Regions from separate parts of the Brevibacillus sp. YAE8 genome, predicted to be linked through region 1. Evidence: riboswitches for the same ligand, from Rfam matches in the RefSeq annotation. Region 1 holds a riboswitch; each other region holds the start of a gene.
What was found. A riboswitch is a leader RNA that binds a small molecule or an ion and turns the genes downstream of it on or off. The one in region 1 is predicted to bind cyclic di-GMP.
Positions count from the first base shown of each region.

Region 2: linked by a shared signal. The riboswitch ahead of AC27IT_RS09330 (GNAT family N-acetyltransferase) and the one ahead of AC27IT_RS16780 (methyl-accepting chemotaxis protein) in region 1 are both predicted to bind cyclic di-GMP.
Region 3: linked by a shared signal. The riboswitch ahead of AC27IT_RS04460 (methyl-accepting chemotaxis protein) and the one ahead of AC27IT_RS16780 (methyl-accepting chemotaxis protein) in region 1 are both predicted to bind cyclic di-GMP.

Region 1 is NZ_BAAIYG010000014.1:87,575-91,797, reverse strand. Features, by position in the region: gene AC27IT_RS16790 (FAD-binding oxidoreductase) at 1-478, shown strand, start outside; gene AC27IT_RS16785 (formate--tetrahydrofolate ligase) at 593-2,245, shown strand; cyclic di-GMP riboswitch class I at 2,460-2,559, shown strand; gene AC27IT_RS16780 (methyl-accepting chemotaxis protein) at 2,633-4,223, shown strand, end outside.
Region 2 is NZ_BAAIYG010000004.1:300,404-304,626, reverse strand. Features, by position in the region: gene AC27IT_RS09340 (sensor domain-containing diguanylate cyclase) at 1-528, opposite strand, end outside; gene AC27IT_RS09335 (methyl-accepting chemotaxis protein) at 748-2,211, opposite strand; gene AC27IT_RS09330 (GNAT family N-acetyltransferase) at 2,213-2,761, opposite strand; cyclic di-GMP riboswitch class I at 2,923-3,006, opposite strand; gene AC27IT_RS09325 (hypothetical protein) at 3,290-3,472, shown strand; gene AC27IT_RS09320 (TrmB family transcriptional regulator) at 3,606-4,223, shown strand, end outside.
Region 3 is NZ_BAAIYG010000002.1:334,276-338,498, forward strand. Features, by position in the region: gene AC27IT_RS04435 (hypothetical protein) at 1-185, opposite strand, end outside; gene rplT (50S ribosomal protein L20) at 459-818, opposite strand; gene rpmI (50S ribosomal protein L35) at 910-1,107, opposite strand; gene infC (translation initiation factor IF-3) at 1,138-1,641, opposite strand; gene moaA (GTP 3',8-cyclase MoaA) at 1,904-2,917, opposite strand; cyclic di-GMP riboswitch class II at 3,216-3,299, shown strand; gene AC27IT_RS04460 (methyl-accepting chemotaxis protein) at 3,436-4,223, shown strand, end outside.

The DNA of each region.
Region 1 (4,223 bases):
CTGCACGCAGTTTTTGTTCGAGACCGATTCCAAGGCGCGGGCTGTGCTCTGGGATGCCCGCCACAATCTGGCCTACGCCTTCGTGCATAAGTCGCCAGGGAAAAAGATGATGGTGACAGACGTATGCGTGCCGTTTTCCGAACTGGCCGGAGCAGTGGTCGACGCCCGACAGGCTATTGACCGCTCGGGTCTGGACGGAGCCGTACTAGGGCATGTGGGCGACGGAAACTACCACGCGATTGTGATGATAGACGTCCATGATCCCGAGGAAATGGCGCGCGCCGAGGCGCTGAATGCGCATCTGGTAGAGTACGCGCTCGGCAGAGGCGGGACGTGCACCGGAGAGCACGGCGTCGGAGTCGGCAAGGTCAAATACCAGCGCAAGGAGCACGGAGCGGCGCTGGACGTGATGCGGTCGATGAAGCAAGTCCTCGATCCGAACGGCATTTTGAACCCGGGAAAAATATTCGACAAATAATGACAGCCTGCATTCTGAATGCGCAACAGAATGCAGGTTTTCTTTTTGCGAAAAGTGGAGCGCCGGAAAGGAGAACAAACTGCAATGTGGAATGTAGAAGATTGGTAAATAAACATTTCGCAAGGCAGGGAGGCAGGTATGAAGTCGATTGTTGAGATTGCCAAGGCAGCAGGTATCGATGAACAGGATCTGGAGCTTTACGGAAAGTATAAGGCAAAAATCTCTGATGAGCTGTGGGATAAAATAAAAGACCGACCTGATGGCAAGCTGATTCTCGTTACCGCGATGAATCCCAATCCGGCAGGAGCAGGCAAGACACTGACCACGATTGGTTTGTCGCAGTCGCTCAATCTGCTTGGAAAAAGGACGATTGCAGCGCTCCGCGAGCCGTCCCTTGGCCCGTGCATGGGGATAAAAGGAGGAGCGACTGGAAGCGGCAAGGCGCAAATCCTCCCTGCGGATGAAATCAATCTGCATTTTACTGGCGACATTCACGCCATTACCGCCGCGCACAATTTGCTTGCGGCGATGATCGACAACCATATTTTCCACGGCAATCCGCGGGGCATCAATCCGAAAAAAATCGTCTGGAAACGGGCGATGGACATGAACGACCGCGCGCTCAGAAATATCGTGGTCGGGCTGGGAGACGGCAACGGCATGACGCGCGAAGACGGCTTCATGATTACGACCGCATCGGAAATCATGGCGATTTTGTGCCTGAGCGAGAACCTCGCCGACTTGCGCGAGCGGCTGAACCACATCATCATCGGCTACGATTTTGAAGACAAGCCAGTCCGGGCGGAAGAAATCAATGCGGTCGAGGCGATGTGCGTACTGCTCAAGGAAGCGATCAAGCCAAACCTCGTGCAAACGATCGAGGGCACGCCAGTCATCGTCCACGGCGGTCCGTTTGCGAATATCGCGCACGGATGCAGCAGCGTGATCGGCACGAAGACAGCCTTGAAGCTGGCCGACTACGTCGTAACGGAAGCGGGCTTCGGCGCTGACCTGGGCGCGGAGAAGTTTTTTGACATCAAGTGCAGAAAAGCCGGGCTGACGCCATCGGCAGCAGTCGTGGTCATTACCGTGCGTTCCTTGAAGTACAACGCCGGAATCAAAGTGCCGGATTTGGCCGAAGAAAACCTCGCCGCATTGGAAAAAGGCTTCGCCAACGTGCGTCGCCATCTGGAAAACTTGCAGAAGTTCGGCGTGCCGGCGGTTGTAGCGATCAACCATTTTGCCACCGATACACAAGCGGAGATCGACGCAGTCATGGCGCTGTGCCAGGAGGCAGGTGCCGAGGTGGCGCTGTCCAAGGCGTGGGCAGAAGGCGGAGAAGGCGCAATCGAACTGGCGGAAAAAGTGACGCGCGCGGCAGAGCGCCCTGGGCAATTCCGCTTTTTGTACGAAGAAGACCTCGGCGTGAAGGAAAAGATTGAGACGGTGGTCAAAGAAATTTACCGCGGCTCCGGGGTAGTCTTTTCGCCGCTGGCGACAAAAACGATCCAGAAGGTAGAGGAAATGGGGCTGTCCCATCTGCCTGTGTGCATGGCGAAGACGCCGTACTCCTTTACAGATCGGGCCGATCAGCTTGGCGCCCCTGTCGGTTTTACCATTCAGGTGAGCGAAGTGCGGATTTCGGCAGGAGCAGGCTTCATCGTCGCCTTGACCGGAAGCCTGGTGACGATGCCGGGACTCCCGAAGAAACCTGCGGCCGAATCGCTGTATGTGGATGAGCACGGCCACGTGGAAGGGCTGAGCTAAACGAAGAAGTCAAAAGTGGACGACAGGCTGACACCAACAACAAGGTGTCAGCCTTTTTGCGATTTTTTCGCAATTATTTCGTAGAAAGTAGTTTACTTGTCAAACAATTTGGGTAAAGATTTTGTGTGGAAAAAAATCCAATCCATTATTTTAAAGTTAACCCACATTTTTCCGATGTTGTGCTATAGTATTTTTATACAGATAAAACGACAAAAAATGACAAAGGCAAACCTGTTGAAAGGCAGGGACGCAAAGCCACGGGTCTAAGGCAAGCAGAGCGCATCTTCTGCTGCTACGATAGCCGGGTTGCCATGCCGTACACGTAAGAAGGCTGTCCGGGTGGCAGTCTTTTTTGTTGCCAAAAAAGGATAGGAGGTACAGCGTGAGATGGAATCCAGTTTGAAGAAAAAGCTAATCGTCGTCATGTGCCTGCTCTTGATTGTCAGCTTGGGTACGGTCTGCGGTGCCAGCTACTACAGCTCGTCGCAGTTGCTGTCGTCCAGCCTGGACAAAGAAGCGGAACTTACGGCCAGCAATCTTTCCATCAGAATCGACAGCTTTTTCCAAGAAAAAATCGGAATTGTTGAAACGATCGGAGAGATGATTTCCGCCGACAACAATTTCGACCATGACTTGAAGCTGATTCAGGAGGCGCAGAAGAAAAACCCCGAGTTTGAGACGTTTTTCTTTTCCTATGACCTGAGCGGCAAAAAAGTCATCAACTTCAAGGGCGAGGAGACGAACCCGTCTGATCGTCCGCATTTTCAGGAGGCAGGACGAGGCGAGGGGAAAATCATCGTTTCCGAGCCGGTCGTGTCGCAGCGGACAGGCAACTACATCGTGACGATCATCGTTCCGCTGATGAAGGACAATCGCCAATACGGCTATGTCGGTTCGACCATTCCGATCAACGAGATTCAGAAGACGGTTTCCGAGGAGAAGTTCGGACATAGTGGCTATGCCTTTTTGGTGAGCAAAAAAGGAACGTATATTTGGCATCCGAACAGCGAAGTCATTTTGAAGCAGTCGGTGCTCGACAGCAATATTCCTGAGTTGAAAACCGCCTTTGAAGCAACGGCACAAGGCGGCCGCGGAGTCATTCAATACGAAGAGGGACAAGCGGCGCAATTCGCCTCCTACGCTTCGACCAGATTGAACTGGGGAGTGTTCATCACTGCTCCGGCCAAAGACCTGCACGCTCCGGTCAACGAACTGTCGATCAAGCTGCTGGCTATTTCCTTGGTCGTTCTGGCGGTGGGCATCATTTTCGTGTACTGGCTGTCGGTTCGTTTGGTTCGACCGATCCAGCGTCTGAACCAGGCCGTCAATGTCGTCGCCCAGGGCAATCTCACAGAGACGGTCACGGTGGCCGGAAAAGATGAGATCGCAGTGCTTTCCCGCGACTTCAACCAGACCGTCTCGCACTTGAAAGGCTTGATCGAAGGCGTGTCGCAATCGTCGGAGCAGGTGCTGCGCTTTACGCATGAAGTGTCGGCAGGAATTGAACACGCGACCGAAAACGTAAACCGGATCGGGACGTCAATCAACCAGATTGCCAGCGGGGCCGAGGCACAGGCTACCAGCTCCAAGGACGTCGCCTTGTCCATGAATGACATGGCGGCGGGGATTGTGAAAATTGCAGAGACATCCGCGCATGTGTCCGAAGCGGCGCGCGAGGCATCGGATCAGGCCGAGCAAGGCGCAGCAGTCGTCGAGCAGGCCGTCCGGCAAATGGGCAGCATCGGAGAGGGCACGACCAGAGCGGCTGAAGCCATTGAGCGCTTGAACAGCCGATCCAAGGAGATCGAAGGGATTCTCGATACGATCAGCCAGTTAACCTCGCAAATCAACCTGCTTGCGCTCAACGCGTCGATTGAGGCAGCGCGGGCTGGCGAGCACGGCCGCGGCTTTGCCGTCGTGGCGGGAGAAGTGAAAAATCTGGCGCATCAATCCGAGGAGTCGGCTGCGAAAATCGCGG
Region 2 (4,223 bases), on a different contig from region 1:
CTTGTCAAAGATCGGTTCGCTCATAAACAGCAGGAGGCGCTTGTACTTTTTGGAAATGTAGGGCGATGAGATGTAAGGCTTTTTCAATGCCAGTGCGTATTGCGCTTCCCTGGTCGTAAGCTTCTGTCCGACAGTGCCGAGCGATGGCGGGGACACACTGCGAACCGTTCCGGTTTCATCTACGACAGTAAGCGAGTTGAAGTAGTTGCCGCTTTTGCGAAGAATCTCCAGATGTTCGATGGCTTCTTGTTGCGTCCGTGAGGGATGGTCGATTAAAACGGTGGCGGAATAGCGCAGGCTGCTGCGCATGGATAGGAACAGGGAGTCGATCATTTGGCTCATTTTGCTTGCGCTCGAATAGTTTAGAGTGAGAGTCGTATCAATCAGCGACTTCTTTTTCGATTGATACGAGGCTACGAGAAGAATCGTCAGCGTCAACAGAATGGACAAGGAAACAAGACCCGTCAAAAGGGTAGTCAAACCAATCTTTTTCCCCTGGCTCGTTGGAAAACGATGAAAAACAGGCATATGGCTTAGGCCTCTCTTTGCGTTGGATCGATTCACGATGGAAGAGAACTGTAAAAATTCCATGTGTATTATAAGCGATACAGGCGGGACATGCTATGTAGAAAAATGAATTTTATAAAAAAATCTCGCCGATTCCACAATTATCCAGACATGCACGCAAAAAAACTGCCCTCTACAAAAGAGAGGGCAGTTGCATAAAAATCCAGCCAGCTTTGCTGCTTACGTATTCAAACCGCGAATTTGTTGCTCGATCTTTTCGAAGCCGCCGGATACTTTGACGATTTCCTCTTTTTGCTCGGAGACGAGCACGAGGACTTCTTCGAGGCTTTCCTTGTTTTTGTCGGTGATGTCTGCGTTGACCTCGACTTTGGCGTTGACTTCCTGAATCATGCTGTGGACGTGGACGATGAACTCTTGCAGATTTTTCGTTTTCTCGGCGAAGTTGTGCATGTAGTTGTCCACGTTCGTAAACATTTCCTGAACCTCCATGATCCCTTCGCTGTTTTTCTCAAACGACAGTTGGGACTCGGAGATCATGTCGGAGACGAGCTTCATTTTTTCGCGAATCGTCATCAACAAGGTAGAGATTGATTCGGAGGACAGCTTGGAAGATTCGGCCAGCTTGCGCACCTCGTCCGCTACGACGGCAAAGCCGCGACCATGCTCGCCTGCACGGGAAGCCTCGATGGTCGCATTGAGCGCCAGCAGGTTGGTCTGTGCCGAAATTTCCGAAATCGTTTGGATGATTTTTTCAATGGATTCCGTTTCTTTGTTCAGCTCTTGGATCAGCTTGTTCGTGCCTTGAATGTCCTTGATAAAGCGCTCGAAGTCGTTGCCGATGTTGCTGATGCGCTTGCCGCTTTCATTGGTCGCTTCTTTGGTCGATTCTACGTATTCGTGCATTTCGGTCACGGAGCGGGTCATGTCCTCTACCTGGAGGTTGGTCGTGCCCATCTCGCGGCGCAACTCGTTGGTGTTGTCGGTCTGGATCGAGAAGGAGCGCATGATCTCCTGAAGGGCAGCCACTGTCTCCACCGCGCGGACGTTGACGCCATCTGTAACCTTGTTCAAATTCTCCTGATATTCCTGGACGGAGTTGAGCGATTCGTTGATCTGGTCCAAAATGCGCTGCAGCGACTCTTTGGAGGCGATCGCTTGCTGCTTTTGCTCCTCGCTTTCCCGCTGCAGCTTGTTGTTGAAAACTGCGTGCATCATGCTTGTCGCCGATACGAAGCAGAAGGCCAGCAAGTAGTACATCAAATGAACAGGATCGGACGTGTAGAAAATCGCTTCGCCGTTCGTCAGGAAATAGTAGGTGACGATCCCCATGGCTGCGATGATGGTCAAGATGTTAATCAGTTTGTCCTGATAAATGCCCATGACCGCGACGAAGAACATGATCGTCATGATGTTGACCAGCCAAGGATCGAGTCCCACGATGACGAACATGAAAATGCCGATGACAGCGAAGTTGAAAAACTTCATGAAGGGAGCCATCTTGTCCCGCCAGGCTGGCCGGTTGGAAAGGTAGGCAAAAGGTGCGAGCACCCCGTACAAAATCCCCAGCACGGTTAAAACGAAGGAGAACGGAACCCCCATGATGAGGTTCACGATCTGGACGATGGTAATGATGCTCGCAAAAACAATGACCACCCAGTTATTTCTTCTTTGTAAGAGTTCCATGTCAGCTAACCTCAACTTTTATTTGTTTGCAAAGCTCTTGATACCAGGCAAATTCGGGCTTGTCCTTGTTCAAATAGGCTTCTTGCAGGTGGAAGACGGTCGGAATGGCATTCGCCCCTTTGTAGAAGACCATCTCTTTCACTTGCGTCGCTCTGACGTTGTATTTACGGTTAATCAACTGAAAAAAAGCCGGATCTGCCAAACCGACTGCATGCGTATATCCGTGTTTTTCTGCATAATCGATCATGAGGGCAACTCCCCATCGTCCCAGCTTTCCGCGGAACTTGGGCAAGACAGCGAAACTGTCCACTTCGACAACTTTCATATCGCTCGTCAAAACATCCTGAAACAAATTTTGCAGATAAGCAGAAGATTTTTCATGTGGTGTAAATTCAAAAGTCCCGCCTGGTTCGTCCTCATCCGACAACAAAAGATAGACGTCGGAACCATCTTTGGCGTATTCCATCTCGAAGCCCATTGAGGTCCAGACACTTTCCTTGATTTGATGGAAAAGAGCCAAAGATTGTGCTGAATCAACCAGTTTGTACATAATACTTCACTCCATTTTTCTCTCTCTTTGTTTTTTCATGTACAAGTCTAGTGTTGATCGATAAAATGGCGCCTCCTTTCTTCCATGTGAGCATAAAAAAGGCCATTCCCCATGCGGAAACAGCCCAAAGTCACCATCATCTTCCTGCTATGCTCATGATGTATGGCAACCCGGCTGTCATGGTCAAAGACTTTAGACCCGTGGTTTTGCGTCGCCACCTTTCGATGACTTTGCCTTTGTCATTCATTTGCGAAAAATGTATAGAAGTGTCGAATTATGCAAAATATAATCCAAGAGAAACAATCTTGTCAAGTTTTGGTAGGGTAAAGTAACCGATTGTTCATAAATAGTCGGCTCCAAATTGGTAGTTTGGACAGAGAAAGATGCGAGGAAAAACAGAGAAAAGATAGGAACATAGTCAGGTTGTGCCGGGACTTTTGCCAATGGCCGACTCAGCTACTTTCGCCTGATGCGTAACAAAAATTTACCATCCGTCCGATAACTAGAAAGAACAGGAGGGATGCGAAAATGAGTCAGGCCAAAACGATTGAGTTTCACTTTTCCGGTGGCGAGCTGGTTAAGATCGAGACAACCGAGCCGGAAGAAATCATCCAAATGGTCGCCAACCAAAAGGATGGGTGGCTGCAATACGATGACATCGTGATTAATGTAAGAAACGTTTCTTACATTAAAGTGCGCGATCTCGCTTAGGCTGCTTGCTTGCCAAAAAGGCCCTCGTTCACGGAGGGTTTTTTTTATTTTCGCTTGTGCCGGGAAAAGCACATTGACAAAGGAACGAACCTGAACCTATAGTGAGTATAAAACTAACTACTAAGAGGTCGGGATGGAAGACATATACAAGGAATTGCAAAAGCTCGGATTTTCCCAGTACGAGTGCAAGGCTTACATCAGTCTGCTCAAGCACTCTCCGATCACCGGATACGAAATCAGCAAACGCTCTGGCGTGCCGCGCTCCATGATTTACGAAGTCGTGGGCAAGCTCGTTGACAAAGGGGCTGTTTACACCGTGCCTTCCGAGCCTGTCACGTATGCGCCGCTGCCAGCAAGAGAGCTGGTCCGCAGGCTGCGCGGGCAGTTCGAAGCGTCCTTCGACTATTTGGAAAAAAACTTGTCGGCCTTAGAGTCCGAGCAAGAGATCGACGTCATTCGGCGAATTAGCGGTGACGAGCTGGTGCTCATGGAAATGAGGCAAATGATCGAGCAGGCTGGCGAGGAAGTGTGGCTGTCGATCTGGGAGCCTCAGGTGCCTTTTATCCAGGAGGCGGTGGACAGACGAACCGAAGAAGGGATTTCCGTCTTTACCGTTTTGTTTGGACAGCAAGAGACGCGCGTAGGGACGACGTATCACCATGACTATATGGCGCCTGATGTGGCCGAGGAACGGATGGGCGGGCATCTTACAATCGTCGCGCGTGATCTGGAGGAAGTGCTGATCGCCAAC
Region 3 (4,223 bases), on a different contig from region 1:
CTGCCTGTCGGAATCGTGTTGAGATTCGCCTGGTCTACATTTTGTGCCGCCGGTGCTCCTGTGATGAAGACGACGGGTGCTACGTAGGCATCATCCTTTTCTTTGGCGAACGCTCCCGGAACGAACAGCGCCGAACAGACCACCGCAGTTGCACCCATCATTACCATCCACTTTTGTTTTTTCATCTCTACTCTCTCCTATCCAATGTTTTCCTTTGACGCTTTTTATTGTACGGCAGGGAGCCATCCTCTCGACACGGACGGGAGATTGTTTTTTGCTCCAACCTGAGACGGAGCCGCCTCTACGCCCGTTGTCCATTTTCTTTAAAAAAACGATGGCGTTTCGTTGCTGCCCTTGCGCTTTTCGGATGTTCATTCATAGGGGAGAGCCTCTCCGACAAGCAAAAAAAGCCGACCTTCCCCACCAGGAAAGATCGGCTTTGCTTTTTGCGTATGTGCTTACGCGTTCAGTTTGCCTTTTGCAACTGCTGCCAGTTCGTTGAACGCAGCTTTGTCGTTCACAGCCAGGTCAGCCAGCATTTTGCGGTTCACTTCGATGCCAGCCACTTTCAGGCCGTGCATCAGACGGCTGTAGGACAGACCGTTCAGGCGAGCTTGCGCGTTGATACGGGTGATCCACAGTTTGCGGAAGTCGCGTTTCTTTTGACGACGGTCGCGGTATGCATAAAGCAGGGATTTCATTACTTGCGCATTAGCGGATTTAAACAGGCGATGTTTGGAACCGAAGTATCCTTTCGCCAGCTTCAGGATTTTCTTATGACGACGGCGTGTAACAATGCCACCTTTTACTCTTGGCATACTAAACTCCTCCTGGTCTTTCCAGCATGGCGGCCTACTGCTAGGCGCTTAGGGAGCTCATGCTGCGTAATGTGTGTAATGATGCGAAAACTTACAGGTAAGTGAGCATTTGCTCCATGCGTTTTTGATCGCCTTTGGAAACGAGTGCAGCTTTGCGCAGGTGGCGCTTTTGCTTAGTCGTTTTGTTGGCGAACATGTGGTTACCAAATGCGCGGTCGCGCTTCAATTGGCCGCTTCCAGTCTTTTTGAAACGTTTTGCAGCAGCCTTGTTGGTTTTCATTTTAGGCATCTGAAAAGTCCTCCTGTCTAAACTACTATCTTACTTTTCCGCTTTCGGAGCCAGAATCATAATCATGCTGCGGCCCTCGATCTTCGGTTTACGCTCAGGCGTAGCGAGATCTTCACACTGAGCAGCTACACGCTCCATAACGCCAAGCCCGATTTCGGAGTGGGTGATTTCACGTCCACGGAAACGGATCGTACACTTCACCTTGTGGTGATCCTCCAAGAACTTGCGGACGTTGCGAAGCTTGGTTTGAAAATCGTGTTCTTCGATGTTAGAAGAAAAACGCACTTCTTTCAGCTCGATGATCTTCTGGTTTTTCCGTGCTTCTTTCTCCTTTTTCGCCTGCTCGTACTTGAACTTTCCGTAGTCCATGATACGGCATACAGGCGGTTTGGCTGTCGGAGCAACGTTTACCAGATCCAGTTCGGCTTCCTGGGCAATGCGCAACGCTTCCCTGAAGGGTACGACTCCCAATTGGCTCCCGTCAGCGCCGATCAAACGGACTTCACGGGCACGGATCGCTTCGTTGATTAACATTTGATCCTTGCTAATACTTGCCACCTCCGTCAATTTCGAGAAGGAACAAAAATGTGCGAACGCATCTGCGCCCGCACATATCTCACCTAAGCAATTTCATCAGATCCAAGGATCTTTGCATAAGAGTTACCTGTCAACAGTCGTGTCGGACGTCGACCCAGGTGAGAAGCTGGGCGCCTCTGCTTGTTCTCGAAGTATGAAGTGTTTATACACGCAACTTATAATACAAGGTAGAGTTGTCTTTGTCAAGGCTTATCGCTTTTTATCCTCCGATGTGGGACATTTCCACCTTCGGACGCTTTTGCAGCCCCGGCGTTTCGTCCAGCCGTTCTTCCGAATAGCGCTCGTCGCGCTTTTCCCAGATCGCGCGAATCTGCTCCTGGATTTCTTCGTCGCTTCGCCCGCTGCGCAGCGGCTCGCGCAAGTCATAGCCGGCGGAGGCGAACAGGCAGTTGTACATTTTCCCCTCTGCCGACAGCCGCGCCCGCGTACAGGTAGAGCAAAAGGCTTGTGTCACCGACGAGATCAGCCCAATCTCCTGATCGCTCCCCTCGTAGCGGTAGCGCGAAGCGACCTCGCCGAAGTAGTTCGCCTCGACCGGGACGAGCGGCATTTCTGCGTCGATCATCCGGACGATTTCGCTGGAAGGCACGACCTGATCGAGCTTCCAGCCGTTGCTGTTGCCTACGTCCATGAACTCAATGAAGCGCAGCGTATGGCCTTGCTCGCGGAAATAACGGGCCATCGGCAAAATGTCCTGGTCGTTGACACCGCGCTGGACGACCATGTTGATTTTCACCCCGAGTCCCGCTTCCGCCGCCGCGCGAATCCCGTCGAGCACGGCATCCACCGGATAGCCTCTGCCGTTTAACATGCCAAACCGCTCGTTGTCCAGGCTGTCGAGGCTGACGGTGACGCGATCAAGCCCGGCTTCCTTCAAAGCCTGGGCATGGCGGGCGAGCAGCGAGCCATTGGTCGTCATGGCGATATCGTGAACGTCCTCTATTTTTCGAATCATTCGTATTAATTCAGGCAAATCCCTGCGCACGAGCGGTTCTCCGCCCGTAATCCGGATTTTCCGCACGCCGAGCGCTGTGAATATTTGGGTCAAGCGGGTAATTTCTTCAAACGACAGCAGTTTGTGCTGCGGCAAAAATTCAAACTCCGGCCCGAAAATTTCAGCCGGCATACAGTACCGGCAACGAAAATTGCATTTGTCTGTCACGGAAATGCGCAGATCACGGAGAGGACGCTTTCGTGTGTCACGTACTTGCATCTGCTCTAGCACTGGTGGTCACCCTCCTTTTCCTGGCTGAGCCTGGCATGCCACTCTATCTCCTGTTTGTCTCGTATTGATGTCCAACATGCGATTCCGGCTTTTTATTAGCGTACCATATTCCGCCTGCGAACGGCTCCTGTTCCTGCACTTTTCGCTGTTGCAAAAGCGGTCGCAAGCCGATGAAAATCGGAAAAATGACCCGGTGCACGCCAATGTGCAAACCATTTTTTTTGACTATTCCCTTTTGTATAAACATAGGATAATATGACTATATATTATGCTCTATATATTCCTCTTCAATAAGGAAAGCGAAGATCAGCCGTTTGTATGTGGGCACTTGAATGGCTGGGAGCGAGTAGTGCAACCGACCCTATTTTCGTTGTAGGGTCGGTTTATTTTATCCCAGAACAAAGGCCTTGTCCACTGCTCAGAAACGGCAAGCTGCAGCAATGGCAATCGCCCCCTCTTTCTCAATTTTTGAGTAAATCAATAAAATGTAAAATTCGGAGGTCTGCATGCAATTTTTTGCAAAGAAAGCAAAGCCATGGAATGAGTATGTGAAAGCTTCCCACGCAACTGACATTGCCGAAGTGGGCGAACGCGTGAAAGAGCGCCTGTCTTTTTTGGGCGTGGATCAGGATACATTGGCGCACGTCAAAGAGGCTGCTACCACGATTTACCCCTTTAAAGCAGAGATCGTATCCCGGTTTTACCAGTCGATCACTAACGTTCCCCACCTCCAGAAGATCATCCTCGACAACTCCAGCCTGGAGCGGTTGAAAAAAACTTTGGAGGTCTACCTGGAGCAGTTTCTCACAGCAGAAGTCAACCATGAGTACGTGAAAACGAGAATTGTCATCGGGCAAGTTCACAGCCGCATTCATCTGACAGCCGATCATTTTATTTCTGCACACCATCTGCTGATTCAGATCATGACCACGATTTTGATGGAAAAATGGAGCAATCAGCCGCATCAGATGATGAAAATGGTCACCGCTGTGCAAAAATTGGCAGCATTCGATCAGCAACTGATTGTGGAAGTGTATATGGAAGAGACGTTCAAATCGTTTTTGTTCGGCATCTCCGGCATGCTCAACCATATGACCCAGCTCGACACGACGAAGCAGCTTATCTCGGGAATGGACGAGCAGATCGAGGAAAGCCACAGCGTCACCGCAGCAACGGAAGAAATGAGCGCCTCGATTCAGGAAGTCGCCAACCACGCGGTCAAAGTCGCAGAAGGGACAGACGAAGCGGTGCAATCCGCTGAACAGAGCAAACAGATCATCAATGCCGCTCTCGG